4 regions of the Paenibacillus odorifer genome follow, and region 1 is predicted to be linked to each of the others. Evidence: riboswitches for the same ligand, from Rfam matches in the RefSeq annotation. Region 1 holds a riboswitch; each other region holds the start of a gene.
The links. A riboswitch is a leader RNA that binds a small molecule or an ion and turns the genes downstream of it on or off. The one in region 1 is predicted to bind cobalamin.

Region 2: it holds a riboswitch for cobalamin, as region 1 does, so the genes downstream of both, PODO_RS03735 (S-layer homology domain-containing protein) here and metE (5-methyltetrahydropteroyltriglutamate--homocysteine S-methyltransferase) in region 1, are expected to answer to the same signal.
Region 3: it holds a riboswitch for cobalamin, as region 1 does, so the genes downstream of both, PODO_RS29890 (RCC1 domain-containing protein) here and metE (5-methyltetrahydropteroyltriglutamate--homocysteine S-methyltransferase) in region 1, are expected to answer to the same signal.
Region 4: it holds a riboswitch for cobalamin, as region 1 does, so the genes downstream of both, PODO_RS02330 (anaerobic ribonucleoside triphosphate reductase) here and metE (5-methyltetrahydropteroyltriglutamate--homocysteine S-methyltransferase) in region 1, are expected to answer to the same signal.

The regions. Positions count from the first base shown of each region.
Region 1 is NZ_CP009428.1:4,875,205-4,878,912, forward strand. It holds gene metE (5-methyltetrahydropteroyltriglutamate--homocysteine S-methyltransferase) at 1-2,242, opposite strand, end outside; cobalamin riboswitch at 2,398-2,603, opposite strand; gene PODO_RS21335 (undecaprenyl-diphosphate phosphatase) at 2,703-3,563, opposite strand; gene PODO_RS21340 (DedA family protein) at 3,614-3,708, opposite strand, start outside.
Region 2 is NZ_CP009428.1:867,353-871,060, forward strand. It holds gene PODO_RS03730 (cellulase family glycosylhydrolase) at 1-806, opposite strand, end outside; cobalamin riboswitch at 1,149-1,349, shown strand; gene PODO_RS03735 (S-layer homology domain-containing protein) at 1,514-3,708, shown strand, end outside.
Region 3 is NZ_CP009428.1:1,574,269-1,577,976, forward strand. It holds gene sigK (RNA polymerase sporulation sigma factor SigK) at 1-518, shown strand, start outside; cobalamin riboswitch at 946-1,137, shown strand; gene PODO_RS29890 (RCC1 domain-containing protein) at 1,548-3,359, shown strand.
Region 4 is NZ_CP009428.1:538,666-542,373, forward strand. It holds gene nrdG (anaerobic ribonucleoside-triphosphate reductase activating protein) at 1-303, opposite strand, end outside; gene PODO_RS02330 (anaerobic ribonucleoside triphosphate reductase) at 300-2,285, opposite strand; cobalamin riboswitch at 2,528-2,762, opposite strand; gene PODO_RS02335 (MTH1187 family thiamine-binding protein) at 3,141-3,449, shown strand; tRNA gene PODO_RS02340 (tRNA-Thr) at 3,544-3,615, shown strand.

The sequences.
Region 1 (3,708 bases):
GTAGTGCATCCTCTGTCTCCTGCCAGCCACGCGTTTTCAGACCGCAATCCGGATTAATCCAGAACTGTTCAGGGTCAAGCACCCGCAGCGCACGATCGATATTCGCAGTCATTTCTTCGACAGCTGGAACCCGCGGGCTATGGATGTCGTACACTCCAAGACCGATTCCTTTATCATAGGCTTGCTCCTCAAAGCTGATAATCAGCTCACCATGGCTACGTGAAGTCTCAATGGAGATTACATCAGCATCCATAGCCGATATTGAATCGATCATGTCATTAAATTCGCTGTAGCACATATGCGTATGAATTTGTGTCGTAGCCTTCACATGGTTCGTGGCAACACGGAACGACTTCACTGCCCAGTTCAGGTAATGCTCACGGTCTTCTGCCTTTAGCGGAAGTCCTTCACGAATAGCCGGCTCATCCACTTGAATCATTTCGATGCCTGCATCTTCCAACGCTTTTACTTCATGGCGAAGGGCAAGAGCAATTTGATTGGCTACCTCTTCCCGGCTGAGATCATCACGTACAAATGACCAATTGAGGATAGTAACAGGGCCCGTCAACATTCCTTTAACCGGAAGCTTCGTCAACGATTGTGCATAGACGCTTTCTTTAACAGTCATAGGCTGTATAAATGCAATATCCGCGTAGATCACCGGCGGCTTAACGCAACGGGAACCGTAGGATTGAACCCAGCCATTACTAGTAAACAAGTATCCATCCAGCTTTTCTCCGAAAAACTCCACCATATCTGTACGCTCGAACTCGCCGTGGACCAGAACATCCAGACCTAGCTTTTCTTGGAAGGTAATTGCATCCGCGATCTGCTCACGAACAAATCCATCATAACGCTCCTGATTCCAGACCCCTTTACGCCATTTCAATCTCGCCTGGCGCACTTCGACTGTCTGCGGAAAGCTACCAATTGTAGTGGTTGGCAGAAGTGGAAGCTGCCATTTCTCTTGCTGCACCTTTAAGCGCTCAGCAAAAGGCAGACTGCGTTGGTCTGGTAGAGCTGCAAGTGCAAGCACTTGCTCCGCCACATCCTTACGGCCACGCTCAGGTAGTGCGCGGAACGCTGCAATAGCTTCACGACTAGCGGCCAGCGCTGCTTGAGAAGCTTCTCCTTTATCTGCGACGGCTGCTCCGAGCAGACTAAGCTCTTTAAGCTTCTCATCGGCAAAGGCTAACGCATTCTTAACTGTCGCCTTCAGCTTCACTTCACCTTGAACGGTGACTGGGACATGCAACAGACTGCAAGAAGGCTGAAGAATAAGACGATCAAGCGGCACATGAACGCTGAGCTTTTCTACCAGTTGCAGCTTGGCGTCTAAATCGGAACGCCAAATGTTCCGTCCATCAATAATTCCAGCACCCAGCCATTTGTCCTTCGGCCAGCCAAGACGTTCGATGGAAGCCAGATTCGCTCCACCATCGTGCACAAAGTCAAGACCCAAGCCTTGAACAGGCAACTCTAGCAGTGCCTCCAGCGGCTCAGCAGCTTCAAAATACGTCTGTAAAATAATATTCAAGCCCGGCACGGAGGCGGCAATGTCTGTGTATATCGAGTTAAGCAGTGTTAATTCTTCTTTACTTATGCCTGTAACAATCGCTGGCTCATCGATTTGTACCCAGCTTACCCCTTCTTGCTTCAGTTCCTGTAGCAGTTGAACATAGACTGGAACAAAACGTGCAGCAATCTTGGCGATATCTGCCGCTGCGTAACCTTTGGACAGCTTAAGGAAGGTATACAGACCTAAAAGTACCGGTTTACCTTCAATCCCTGCCTGCGATTTAGCAAAACGATAAGCCGCTAGAGGTTTGTTTTCAGTCAGGCGTGGTGTTTGTGTGCCGATCTCTGGAACGATATAGTGATAGTTCGTATTGAACCATTTGGTCATCTCGCAGGCAGTAGCCTCAGCATTACCACGGGCCATTGCAAAATAAAGATCAAGCCCGATGTCGCCGCCATCATACGCATACCGTGGAGGTACGATTCCAAACATAACAGCCGCATCCAACACATGATCATAAAATGTAAAATCATTTACCGGAATAAGCTCAATTCCTGCTTCTTGCTGGGTCTTCAAATGCTGCAGCTGGATTGCTGCCATTTCGGAGCGGAATTGCTCCTCATTTATTTTCCCCTGCCAGAATGCCTCCAGTGCCTTTTTCCATTCGCGGTTCTTTCCGATTCTCGGATATCCAAGATTGCTTACTTTTACCTTATTCGTCATTTCGATACACTCCCTCTTCAATCTCTTATTTCAAACTCCAAAACTACTTGCTTTCCTATAAAAAAGAGCGCCCTTCCCTAAAAAAGTCAAAGGGAAAGACGCCCATGATATACCCATGGTTAACGTCTAACACCTCCCTATCTTCCGTAGGTGAAGCAGTGCTGTTGAAACAGGCAGGTCTCCTGGCTAGCGGCGTCAACATCTTGAGCAGTCTTCCCAGCAGTAGTAAATTGCCAGTGACCTCTGTTGCTCGAGATTCTTCCGTTACAGTGGCGGGACCGCATCGGCTTCGAACCGAATTTCCCTATTAAGCCTACCGAATTACTATTTTCCGGTCAGCACCTGTCTCCGATATCATTCATCATTTGAGTGTCTTAATCTGATGTCATCATACGTGAAAGCCCCAGCAATCTGCAATAGATTACTGGGGCTTCTGTTATATCGATTCCTTATAACGGACTTAGAAAAATACGAAATATACTACAGCAGCAAGAATTATACGGTATATAGCAAACGGTAAGAGCTTGATACGATTGATCAGTTTTAAGAAGAAACGCATCGATAACAGCGCAAATAGGAAGGCACTAATAAAGCCTGCAATAAAAAACGGCAGCGCGTCCATGGTGAAATATTGCCAGTTCTTCATCAGTGACAACAGACTGGCACCTGCCATGATGGGTACTGCCATAATAAACGTAAAATCAGCAGCGGCACGATGGCTCATCCCGAGGATTACGCCACCAGAAATCGTCGAGCCCGAGCGTGAAAATCCAGGCCATAACGAAAAACACTGTACAAGACCTACACCAAGTGCCTGTTTGTATGTAATCTGATCTACACTCTCAGTTCTGATCTTCTTCGGCCCAAACAGATCCGCAATAATCATTAATATAGCCCCGATCACTAGACCAATTAACACCGTTGAGGTAGAGAATAAATGCTCATCAATATAATCATTAAACAGAACACCTAACACACCTGCAGGCACTAACCCTACCAGAACCTGTGTCAGCTTGAGGTGCCCGCCCTGCTCTAACTGCGGTAGCTTCTCTGTTACAGGGTCCAACTGCTTACGGCTGAAACGCCTTAAGCCCAACAGATCAATGAATCGATTTCTAAAAATCACAACAACCGCTAATATAGAACCCAGTTGAATAACTATTTTGAAGGTATTTGCCGTATATTGTCCAAATAACTCCTGTGATTTCAGCCACATATCATCAACAATAATCATATGACCCGTGGAGGATACTGGAGCAAATTCGGTTAAACCTTCAACAAGCCCCAAAATAATGGCTTTAATAATCGTTAATAGCTCCATGTGTTTCCCTCCTTTTTAATAGTCATTTCTATTATCAGTCCTCCACCCGCTTAGCCCTCAATGTTCATTCTCCGGCTGCGTTTGCGGAAGTACAGAAACCCAAGAATAACTAATCCGCCAGCAATTAGTACATAGACCACATTGG
Region 2 (3,708 bases), 2.8 Mb from region 1:
TTCACACTAAAAGGCCAGAAGCCATAGAAGTGAACGGTCGCAATAATATTCGGATCGTTTAGAGCCGTAATCGTCTTATAGAGATGATCCATTCTTGTTTGTGTAGGTGAAGACTCTAATGAAGGCAATACAAGTGGGCGGAGGTCGTTTTTCCCACCGGATTTCCGCACGATCTGATAGAAGGAGTTATTGAGTTCAGTAAGCATTTGCTCCATTTTTGCTTCGTCTGTGCTTCCACCATCGGTGAACCGAGGCTCATTTATGCTCTCGAACATCAGCTTATCGGATTTGTCCTTAAAGCGATCGGCAATTTGAGTCCAGGCTGCATTATAACGCGCCAGCGTTTCATCGTGTTTTTCTTCCATATGGCTTACCCATAGCCAGGAATCATGATGGACATTAATCATGACATAAAGCTTGGCGTCCAGTGCCCAGCCGACAACTTCTTCCACACGGTCGAGGTAGGCTTTTTCTAGGGTATAGTCTGGTGCCGCACCCATGTGAGTATCCCAGGTCACAGGAATCCGAATACTTTTATAGCCTTGAGCGGCGATCTTTTTAATAAGTTCTTGGGTCACACGAGGATTGCCCCAGGAGGTTTCGTCCTCACCTGTAGCATCTAAAGTATTACCGAGGTTCCATCCGGGCTGCATTTCGTCTACATAGGATTGGATCTTACTCTTTGGCGCTGCCTTAGCTTGTTGCTCATCCTTAGTTGCAGCTGCAGCCATGGATGAGAACAGAGAGAGCAGAAGAGCGGTGACAAGTGTCAATGATAAGAAGGATTTCTGGATTCGCGTAGTCATTGAATTCTCCTTTGTGAGATAAATTTAGGATGCTTGGACCTGGCTTTGACGCTGTACTTGGTGGTTAGATGAACACGAACACCTCCAATGTTATTTTTGTAAACGCTTTCTGAATATACCCTAACATAGAATTCACTCAGCGAGTACCTTACTAATTTGTGGCAAATTCATATAAGAATTAGTGATTTAAATTAATTTTCCCCACAGTTGGATAAAGAAATTATTTAAATATCCCTACTCGTAGAAATTGGTTATTCAATAGGATTATCTCTAGCTGCCCGTTATACAAAAAAGAAATATAACATGACAAAAGCATATATATTAGATATGATGAAGCATGAAAATTTAAAATTAGAAATAGGTGCCAACTATGAATGTTGCGGAAGTACAATCATAGATTGGTTAAATGGAAAGCGGGTGTGAATCCCGCGCGGTCCCGCCGCTGTAAAAGAGGAGTCCTTGCAAAATGCCACTGGGAAACTGGGAAGGCAGCAAGGGTGATGATACTTGAGCCAGAATATCTGCCTTTTTCTGTTACACCATCAAACTCTACGATCGATAGAGAGGTGCTTGAATAGTGTTTGCCAGCTAGTATTGTGGTTCACTATCTTAACCTCTTGACGTTTATGTTGAGTGGTTTTTTTTGTGGTTATAAGAAAGTTTATTCTGTTTTTTATCATAGGTATGAAGGGAAGGGTTATGGAAAAATGAAGAAAAATAAGTTTTTAGCGTGGTTACTCATTGTAGCTGTATTTATCACGACATTCTCTACAAGTGTTATCCCAGCTCAAGCAAATGGAGCAAGCTCTACCCTTAAAGGGTATGTATCTGTATCCGTAGAGAAATTCACCTTAGGCCAAGGGTATATTAAGGAACCTATTAAAGTTCCGATTTATGAAGGCGATAATGGCGCATCTTTAATAACACGTGCGCTAGGAGATGGGAATTATAGACATTTAGGAAATATAGATAGTGGTTTTTATTTATCAGAAGTTAAAGATAGTGGCAGAAGCGAAGTCAATATTCCACAATATATTTTAGATATGATTTCAGCCGATGGGAATACAGTCGGCACTAAAGCAGACCCAGAGTGGTTAAGTCAGTTTGACTACACCTCCATGTCGGGTTGGATGTATGCAGTAAATAATGTGTTTCCTCCGTTTGGGATGACCGATTATAAGCCTCAAGACGGTGACATCATTCGAACTCAGTTCACCACTTATGGCTATGGTTCTGATCTTGGTGGCTGGGGAGAAATCCCCGTTCAACTTGCCAATAAGGATGCTTTAACTGCGGAAATCGCCGAGATTAACAGTGACCCTAATAAAGAAACTATTTTGGACAGACCAGTAGTACAATCGGCAGTTTATCAAGCCTATTCCGTGCTCGAAAATATGGCAAGCTCTCAAATAAGTGTAGATCATGCACTTGTAGGGCTTAACCATGCATTAGACATAGAACCCCCTGTTATTACAGTAAGTGGCATACAAGATAAACAGGAAGTATCCAATAAAGAAATAAGCTTCAAAGTAGCTGTCACAGACAATGTATATAGTGACATCATTCCAGAAGTGAAGCTGAATGGTGTTACTTTATCACCTGCGAATGGGGAGTACAAAGCTTCTCTGAATTCAGGCAGTAATGCAATTACTGTAACGGCTCTTGACGGAGCTGGAAACAAAACAAATGTAACTTATCAAGTTACTTACAAACTGGAAACTACAGTTGCCGTCAAACAACAGTTAGATAAAAGCCTTGCCTATATTCTAAACACTGTAAAGAATCCGTCGTTTGGTACAGGTAGTGGAGAATGGTCGATCCTTTCTCTGGCACGGGCGAACTATACAGTACCTAACGGTTATTACGATCTTTATTACAACAATGTAGCGACGAAAATAGCATCGATCATTAAAGAGGATGGAAAACTCGACGCCAATAAAAGCACAGAGAATTCCAGAGCGATTCTAGGGCTTACCTCTATCGGAAAAGATATCACAAATGTTGCGGGATATGATCTGAGAAAAGCACTCGCTGATTATCAATATATCCAAAAGCAAGGCAATAATGGTCCGATTTTTGCTCTGATTGCGCTAGATAGCCATAACTATGAGATCCCTGTAGTTGATGGAGTTACAGAACAGACCACAAGAGAAAAACTAGTTCAGTATATTTTAGATAAAGAGGTTAAAAAAGGTACAGAAGAAGCTGGTGGCTGGGCATTAGGCGTAACCAAAGCAGATGTCGATATGACTGCGATGGCGATGCAAGCTCTTGCACCTTATTATGCAACCCGAGATGATGTAAAAGCCGCCGTGGATCGGGCCATCCAATGGCTGTCCGATAACCAAAACAATCAAGGCGGATTTACAAGCTGGGGAAGCACTAGCAGCGAAAGTATCTCACAGGTAATTGTAGCCTTAACTGGTGTGGGCGTAGATCCGCACACGGACGCTAGATTTGTTAAAAGTGGAAATTCGCTTATTGATGCACTGCTTAGCTTTGCTGCACCTGAGGGTGGATTTAAGCATATCCTCACAGGCAAAGTGGACAATATGGCAACGGACCAAGGTACGTATGCACTTGTGTCTTATGATCGTCTGATCAATCATAGCAACCGTCTCTTTGATATGAATGATGTGAAAGTGGAACAACCAGAAGAACCGGGGCCTGGGCAACCAGAGGGTCCGAAAGAATTTCCGTTACCTTCTGGGGAGAACCCGAAAGTTGAAATCCCAAATGACGCTAATGATTATATCGTTCCGATCAGCACTGGAGATAGCAACAAAGAAATCACAGTAGCTATTCCGGAGGGAAATCAATCGAAGGTTAGTGTCAATTTACCAAGTAACAGCGACCTTCCTCAGATAGAGGCCATAAAAGGTAACGTATCTGTAGTCATTCC
Region 3 (3,708 bases), 3.3 Mb from region 1:
GTGTCCATAACCTCAAAAAATTCGATAACACCGGAGAAGATATGGAGGATCTGATCTCCATCGGCACCATCGGCCTGATAAAAGCTATTGAGAGCTATCGTCCAAACAAAGGAACAAAGCCAGCCACATTTGCTGCTCGTTGTATTGAAAATGAAATCCTGATGCACCTGCGTTCGCTCAAGAAAACACGTAAAGACGTATCCCTGCATGATCCAATTGGGACGGACAAAGAAGGTAATGAAATTACACTTATCGATATCCTTGGCTCCGAAGCTGATGATGTCATTAAAGAAGTGGATTTGAAGATCGAGAAGAGTAAGATATATCGCAACCTAGATATTCTGGATGACCGGGAGAAAGAAGTTGTGGTGGGTAGGTTTGGGCTGGATACAGGTGGAGAAGAGAGGACACAGAGGGAGATTGCTAAGGAGTTGGGGATCTCGCGGAGTTATGTTTCGAGGATAGAGAAGAGGGCGCTCATGAAGCTTTATCATGAGTTTTATAAGGCGAAGCGGTAGGGTCTTCTAAGTTATGAAAAAATAGAATTCGATAGACAGTAGAGATTTGAAAAGCGACTTTTCTACGGAGAAGTTGTTTTTTTATCGTTAACATGATAGGGAATTTTTCCCTTTGCACTATGGATCATCCCATTGATTAGGAGAGGTTTGATGTTGTGTAGGTAGTCTGCGCAATCTCTACTGTGTCATCATACTGCTACTCCCCCTATTCCACTCTCTATCAATGGTGGAGTGATTTTTGTCTAGTTACTTGCCAATCTGTGATTGGTCCATCCCAAGCGAAGTGAATGACTGCGTTCGGTTTTGTTAAGGTGTGTGTAACTCATGGTTTCATTCTCCCACGCAATGGATGTGGTGGTAACTCCATTATACGAATCTTCCCTAGGTGTTTTTGTCTGTCGCACTTCATAATAATTCATGGTATATTATTCCTGTTAATATTTATGGTGATTGCATAGGAATATCCTATCTAGCTTAAAAGGGGAATGTTGGTGAAATTCCCACGCGGTCCCGCCACTGTGAACGCACATTAAAATTCCATCATTAACTGCTTAATGTTAATGGTGGGTTTTTTAATGAACTGCGAAGCCAGAATGCCTGCCATAAATATACCCAACGAATCCCACGAGGATGGGAAGGAGGTTTTTTTATGTCTATATTCAATAGTGAAACTCTTTTATAGAATTACTTTAATAAAGTACTTGTTACATTGGAAATAATGTTGTTAATAAATTATTAATGGTAAAGGTTCATTTGGAATGAAGTAATTATTAGTTAGTTTCATGTTGTCGATGTATAGATTTCGGACAAAAACAAAAAAAAGTTACGGTTTGATTAAATGAAAGTATCTTTCAATATCTAAGAATTTGTTGATTTTTTTATGAGCTGTTTGGTTTTACACGATCATTTGTATTGTCTGTTTAGTTATTTTGCTGGATCCGAAGTTTATTATCCCAGTCATCCTATCTAGTATCGTAGATAACAACTAATTAACTGGAACTATTTATTAAATGGGAGAGAAAAATAAATATGAAGAAATATTATTCGTTATTAATTATCTTATTTCTTTTAGTTATATCGATTAGTCAGTTATCTTTAGTGAGTGCGGATGGTGTAAATCAACAAAAGGAGTTAATTGCACCTGAGACACAAATAATAAGCATATTGGAGGATTCCTCGTTAAAGGTGAATTTAAAAAACATTATTAGAGAAGGGAATTTTTTTCATTTAATTAGATTAGTAGATTTTGATAGTAATAAGGTGATAAATATAAAGAAATCAATTGAGAGGGATCAACTGATAATTAGTCCACAAATTGAATTGAAAGATGGTCATGATTATACATTACATATTCCTCCTTACTCACTTGAGGATATAAATGGAGAAAAATTAAATGATAGCTACTTCCTGAAGTTTCAAATTGTTAGCAATGAGAGCGCTAAAAAAAAATTATTAATAGAATCTATATCTCAAAATAATAACTCCAAAATCATGTCTTTAAATGAAAGCGCAAAGAGTTTACCCTCTACTTTAACTCGGGGTGTTTTAGAACATGGGGAAATATATGCTGGTATAGATAAAAGTGGTTTTATAGAAAAAAATGGGAATCTATGGTTATGGGGAAGTAATGAAATGGGACAGTTGGGGGACTTTATTACTCCATATAGCAATAAACCAGTTCAGTTGGCTGGAACCGATGTGGTGTCGATGAATAAAGGATTTACTGGTGGAACTTTTAGTTCATATGCTTTGAAAACTGACGGTACAGTGACGGCTTTCGGATTCAATTATTATGGTTTTTTGGGTTTGGGACCTGCTGGAGATCAGACTGATTTTGTTGTCTCTCCAACTCCAATTTCTGGATTATCAAATGTAAATAATATCAGTAGTAGATTTTACCATACCCTCGCTGTTAAATCTAACAGAACAGTGTGGGGATGGGGAGATAATCAACGAGGGCAAGTGGGAGTCGATAGATTAGAACTTATTACAACTCCGGAACAAATTAAAGGTGTTAACGGGGTTGGGAATCTTATGGATATTATTGCTGTTGATGTTGGTGAAATACATTCTATAGCACTTTCGTCAACTGGAACTGTTTATGTTTGGGGAGGCAATAATCATGGTCAGTTAGCAAATGGATCTCTTAATGATGAGAGTTTCCCTAGTAAAGTGCAAATGGGCTCCAGTAATGCTTCTTTGTTAACAGGAGTTAAAGCTATTAGTGCTGGGGACAATTTCAATTTGGTTTTAAAAGAAGATGGAACAGTATGGGGCTGGGGGCAAAATGATAAAGGGCAGCTTGGAGACGGTACTACAGTAGAACGGCGCTATCCAGTCCAAGTCAAGGGCCCAAACGGAGTTGGTTTATTAAATAATGTAATTGCTATTAGCGGTGGAAGTAATTATTCATTAGCACTAAAGTCAGATGGAACAGTATGGAGTTGGGGAGAGAATAGCATGGGCCAACTTGGAGATGGCACAACTTTAGGAAAACTTACTCCTACTCAAGTAAAAGCGATAGGCGGTAAGAGTTTTCTGAATGATGTAATAAAAATAGATGCTGGAAATTCGCATAGTATAGCACTTACTAGCTCTTCATTTATTACGTGGGGGAATAATACAGAGGGTCAATTAGGGAATGACTCATTAATTTCTTATTCAAATATTCCAGTAACAGTTCTACAACCTTCTATTAGGCAGGATTACGAATATATTTATGATTCCGCTAATAGGTTAACAGCTATTATCATTCATAAAGGGAATATCAGCTACCGCCGTGACTTTGTATACGATAGTAATGGTAATTTACTATCTGCAATTACAAAGGAAATAAAGTAGCTGTATAATAGCGTTTCAAAATAATTAGTTTGAAAAGAAAAAATAGAATGTTTTTCGTGATGAGTAATCAAAATGATTTGTGGGGAACTAAATATTCTTTGTTACTCAATCGATGGTCCTCTCAATTTATAATAATAACACTGTTTTTGGAGCGTAGTGTTTTTTTAGGATATGTAAATTTTATTCCGACTACCTCTCCAGAATAACCTTATGCCAACTATATTATGGTGGATATAAGTAGCAAATCATAACCACAAACCCTATATGTCTAAAACTTGACATTCAATATACATAAGATGGAAAAGGAGTCTGATAAAGAGGAGTAAAGATTATTCGTCAAAATCGTATA
Region 4 (3,708 bases), 2.5 Mb from region 1:
GTAAATCCAGATTGAGAAGCCTGGCAGTACAGCGCGAAGCTCATGAATGAACCCCAGCAACTCTTCTGCTGAGAAAAAAGGATCGCCGCCTGCCAGTGTCAGACCATCCAGCAAAGGGTTAGCGGCGATTTCTGCAATAATTTCATGTTGTCGTTCTAAGGTGAAGACTTCTCCATATTTAAAGTTCCATGTCTCGGGATTAAAACATCCCGGGCAACGATGGCGGCAGCCGCTGAGAAAGAGGACGGCCCGCATGCCCTCTCCCTCGTTAATCGACTCCGGATAGTAACCGCAAATATTCATAGATGCTTAACGCGATCCCGTACTTCAGCTTGTTTGGCGGCATTAAAGCGGGTCTGATAGTCGCCGGTTAAATAACCTGTAACTCTGCGCAAACGGCGGATGTGCACGTCATTCTCATGTGCGTTGCAGGAAGGACAGTTTGTCCCAATTACGCCTTCGTATCCACAGCTGGAGCAGCGGTCAATCGGATGGTTAATGCTGAAATAGCTGACCTGTTGTTCGAGCGCATATTTAATGATTTTGATAAAAGCCGATGGGTTGTTGCGGGCATTGCCGTTTAATTCGACATAAGAAATAGCCCCGGCATTGCAATATTCATGGAAAGGAGCTTCCAAGCTGATCTTCTGAGCAGCACCCAGATCGAAGTATACAGGGATGTGAAAAGAGTTCGTATAATATTCACGGTCGGTTACGCCCGGAATGGAACCCAGTACCTTGCGATCAACTTTTGTGAATTTACCGGACAAACCTTCTGCTGGAGTTGCGAACAGAGTGATGTTGAGATCCAGTTCCTCACTTTTCCGATCGCAATAGTCCCGCATATGACGCACAATAGCCAGCGCCTTGGCATGAACTTCCATATCCTCGCCATGGTGTTTGCCGTACATAGCTTTCATACATTCCGCCATACCGATGAAGCCAAGAGACAGACTGCCATGCTTTAGCAGATCGCCTACAGTGTCATCAGGTGCAAGATGCTCGCCGCCTTCCCAGACGCCTTCTCGCATCATGAAATCGGAAGCTTTAGCTTTTTGTGCGGTTTGAATGTGGAACCGATGAAGAAGTCCTTCCAGCGCAATATCCATATAATGATTTAGATCTTCATAGAAGCCAGCTTCGTCTGCGATGGTACGTCTGCCTGTTACTGTGCCGTGTGCCAGACCTAGCCGAACCAGATTCAGTGTATTAAAGGAAAGGTTGCCCTTTCCAGAGCAATGATTACGACCAAAACGGTCACCGAGCACTCGGGTTCGGCAGCCCATTGTAGCGAACTCCGTATCAGGATCACTTGGATCATAATACTGCAAGTTGAGCGGAGCGTCCAGATTAGCGAAGTTTGGATATAGTCTGCGCGCAGAACATTCAGCCGCTTTTAGGAACAGTTCATAGTTAGGATCGCCTTGTTGTTGATTGATTCCTTGCTTGCATTTGAAGATTTGAATCGGGAACACTGGTGTTTCTCCGCTGCCAAGTCCGTTCATAGTTGCTGTTAGCAGAGAACTGATCACAAGCTGACCTTCTGGTGAAGTACAAGTACCGTAGTTGATGCTGGTAAACGGTATTTGTCCACCGGATCGGCTGGACATGGTATTCAGATTATGTACCATACTTTCAGCCGCTTGCAGGGTTTCGATTTCGGTTTCCTTTAGTGCAAAACGGAACGCTCTTGGATATAACTCCGCCAGATCGGTCCGGCTCATCGTAATCTCGCCCAAAGATTCATCAGCTTGTCCTTCTTCAAAATAATCCAGACCCTTGCGGAACAGCTTGGCGAAGGATTTGGTTACATAAGGTGCCAGATCATAGTCGAGTTTATTGGCGGATACACCACCATATTGAGCATTTTGCTGGGATTGGAAAATAATCGCTACCAGAGACATAGCAGTCATTATTGAGTTCGGAGGACGAACGCTGCCGTTGCCGGTATTGAAACCTTCACGGAGAAGTTTATCAAACGGGATAAAAATACAGTTCGTCGTTCCAATCGCGTATTGATCCAGATCATGCACATAGACGACATTGTCATCAATAGCCTGCACTAGCTGCGGCGGCATCGTAAAATTGCGGGCGTACCATTTTGAATATTCACTGCCGAACTTGCTCATTTTACCGGAGAAACTCTCTCCATTCAAATTGGCATTCTCGCGCAATAGGTCCATATCCCGACTGTCGATAATATCCCGGCCTAAATCAATGAGCTCTTCTAAAAGAACTTCCCGTGCATTTTCTACTCCATTAAATTGTCTCTCCAACAACGTCATTGTACAGCTCTCCTCTCAGTATAAAAGAAAAACATCTATCATCAAATCCATATATCCATAGGAAGTTGGACTGCCATAAGCAGTCGTATATTTGTTCTGATTACATAAAAAAAGCATCCCCTACCCGAGGATGGCAGAAAATGCCCGATGCGTTATGTAAATATCCACACGGATATTTGCAGAGGTCTCTACGTAGATGACCGCATGCGGACACCATCCCTGTTCCTCGCAGGCATCAATAGTTGGTGTCGTCGAAACAGGTAGGTCTCCTGGCTTCCGTGGGATCTCTCGGCGCCTTCCCAAGGGTGTTCCTAACCCTCAGTGGCATCTGCCGGGAGATGTGGATTCTCAAGCTTCCCAGAAGCTTAAGAAGGCCATCCGGTTACAGTGGCGGGACCGCAGCGGATTCTCACCGCGCTTCCCTATTAAGCTCTAAATCCGGTTAAGGATCAAAGCGCCTGTCTCCACTATATTTTGTTGTCGTTAGATAAAAATAACCCAAGATGTTGTGTTTGTAAACAGTTTTTTAGAAAACCCGCGCGGGGAGCGGGTTCTTTAAAAGTACTCCACAAATGATCCACAGGCTGTCCATAAGTAATCCACAATTGATCCACAGGGAGATGCGAAATGATTCATAAATTGTCCGAAAAGATGCCACAAAGAGTCCATAAATATAGTGCAGATGACCCTAGAATTTGCGCATGAGAAAATACTCTTAGCCCAAAGTCATATTTTGGAGTAATCAGAAGAAATAGAAGAGATAAGGGAGGATAATCTTGCTTAGTTTGTGACAGAGCGGTGGAATTGTTACAATGGAAGAAGATAGGTTCTATAAAATTTCGAGGAGGTATTCTCATGCCTATTGCTGAAGTTACAGTTATTCCAATTGGAACAGGCAGTACCAGTCTTAGCAGCTATGTTGCGGATATGCAGCGGGTGCTGAAGACAGTAGAAGGGATTACATATGAACTTACGTCCATGGGGACGATCATCGAAGGGCCTCTGCAACGCATTTTTGCGGCGGTAGAAGCTTTGCATGAGTCTCCTTTTGCCGCAGGTGCAGAACGTGTCTCTACCTCACTTAAAATAGACGACCGCCGCGATAAACCCTCCACTAGCCGTGGAAAGTTAGAGTCTGTGGAGCGTAAGCTACAGGTGGATTAGCAGTTTAGGAGGGCGGAAAACAGGGAGAAATAGGCTTGCGTTTCTGGCTGAAAGTTGTATAATATTTTTTGTTTGACAGAAAAATCAGCTTTAAGCTGGTGTAGCTCAGGGGTAGAGCAACGCACTCGTAATGCGTAGGCCGGGGGTTCAATTCCCTTCACCAGCATCCTCAAGTATTCGACAACGGCGCGGTTTCCCGGGATTTCGGGATCGTGCCGTTTTTCGTTAAATCCCCCTGACTTCTACCATTCTTCTAAAA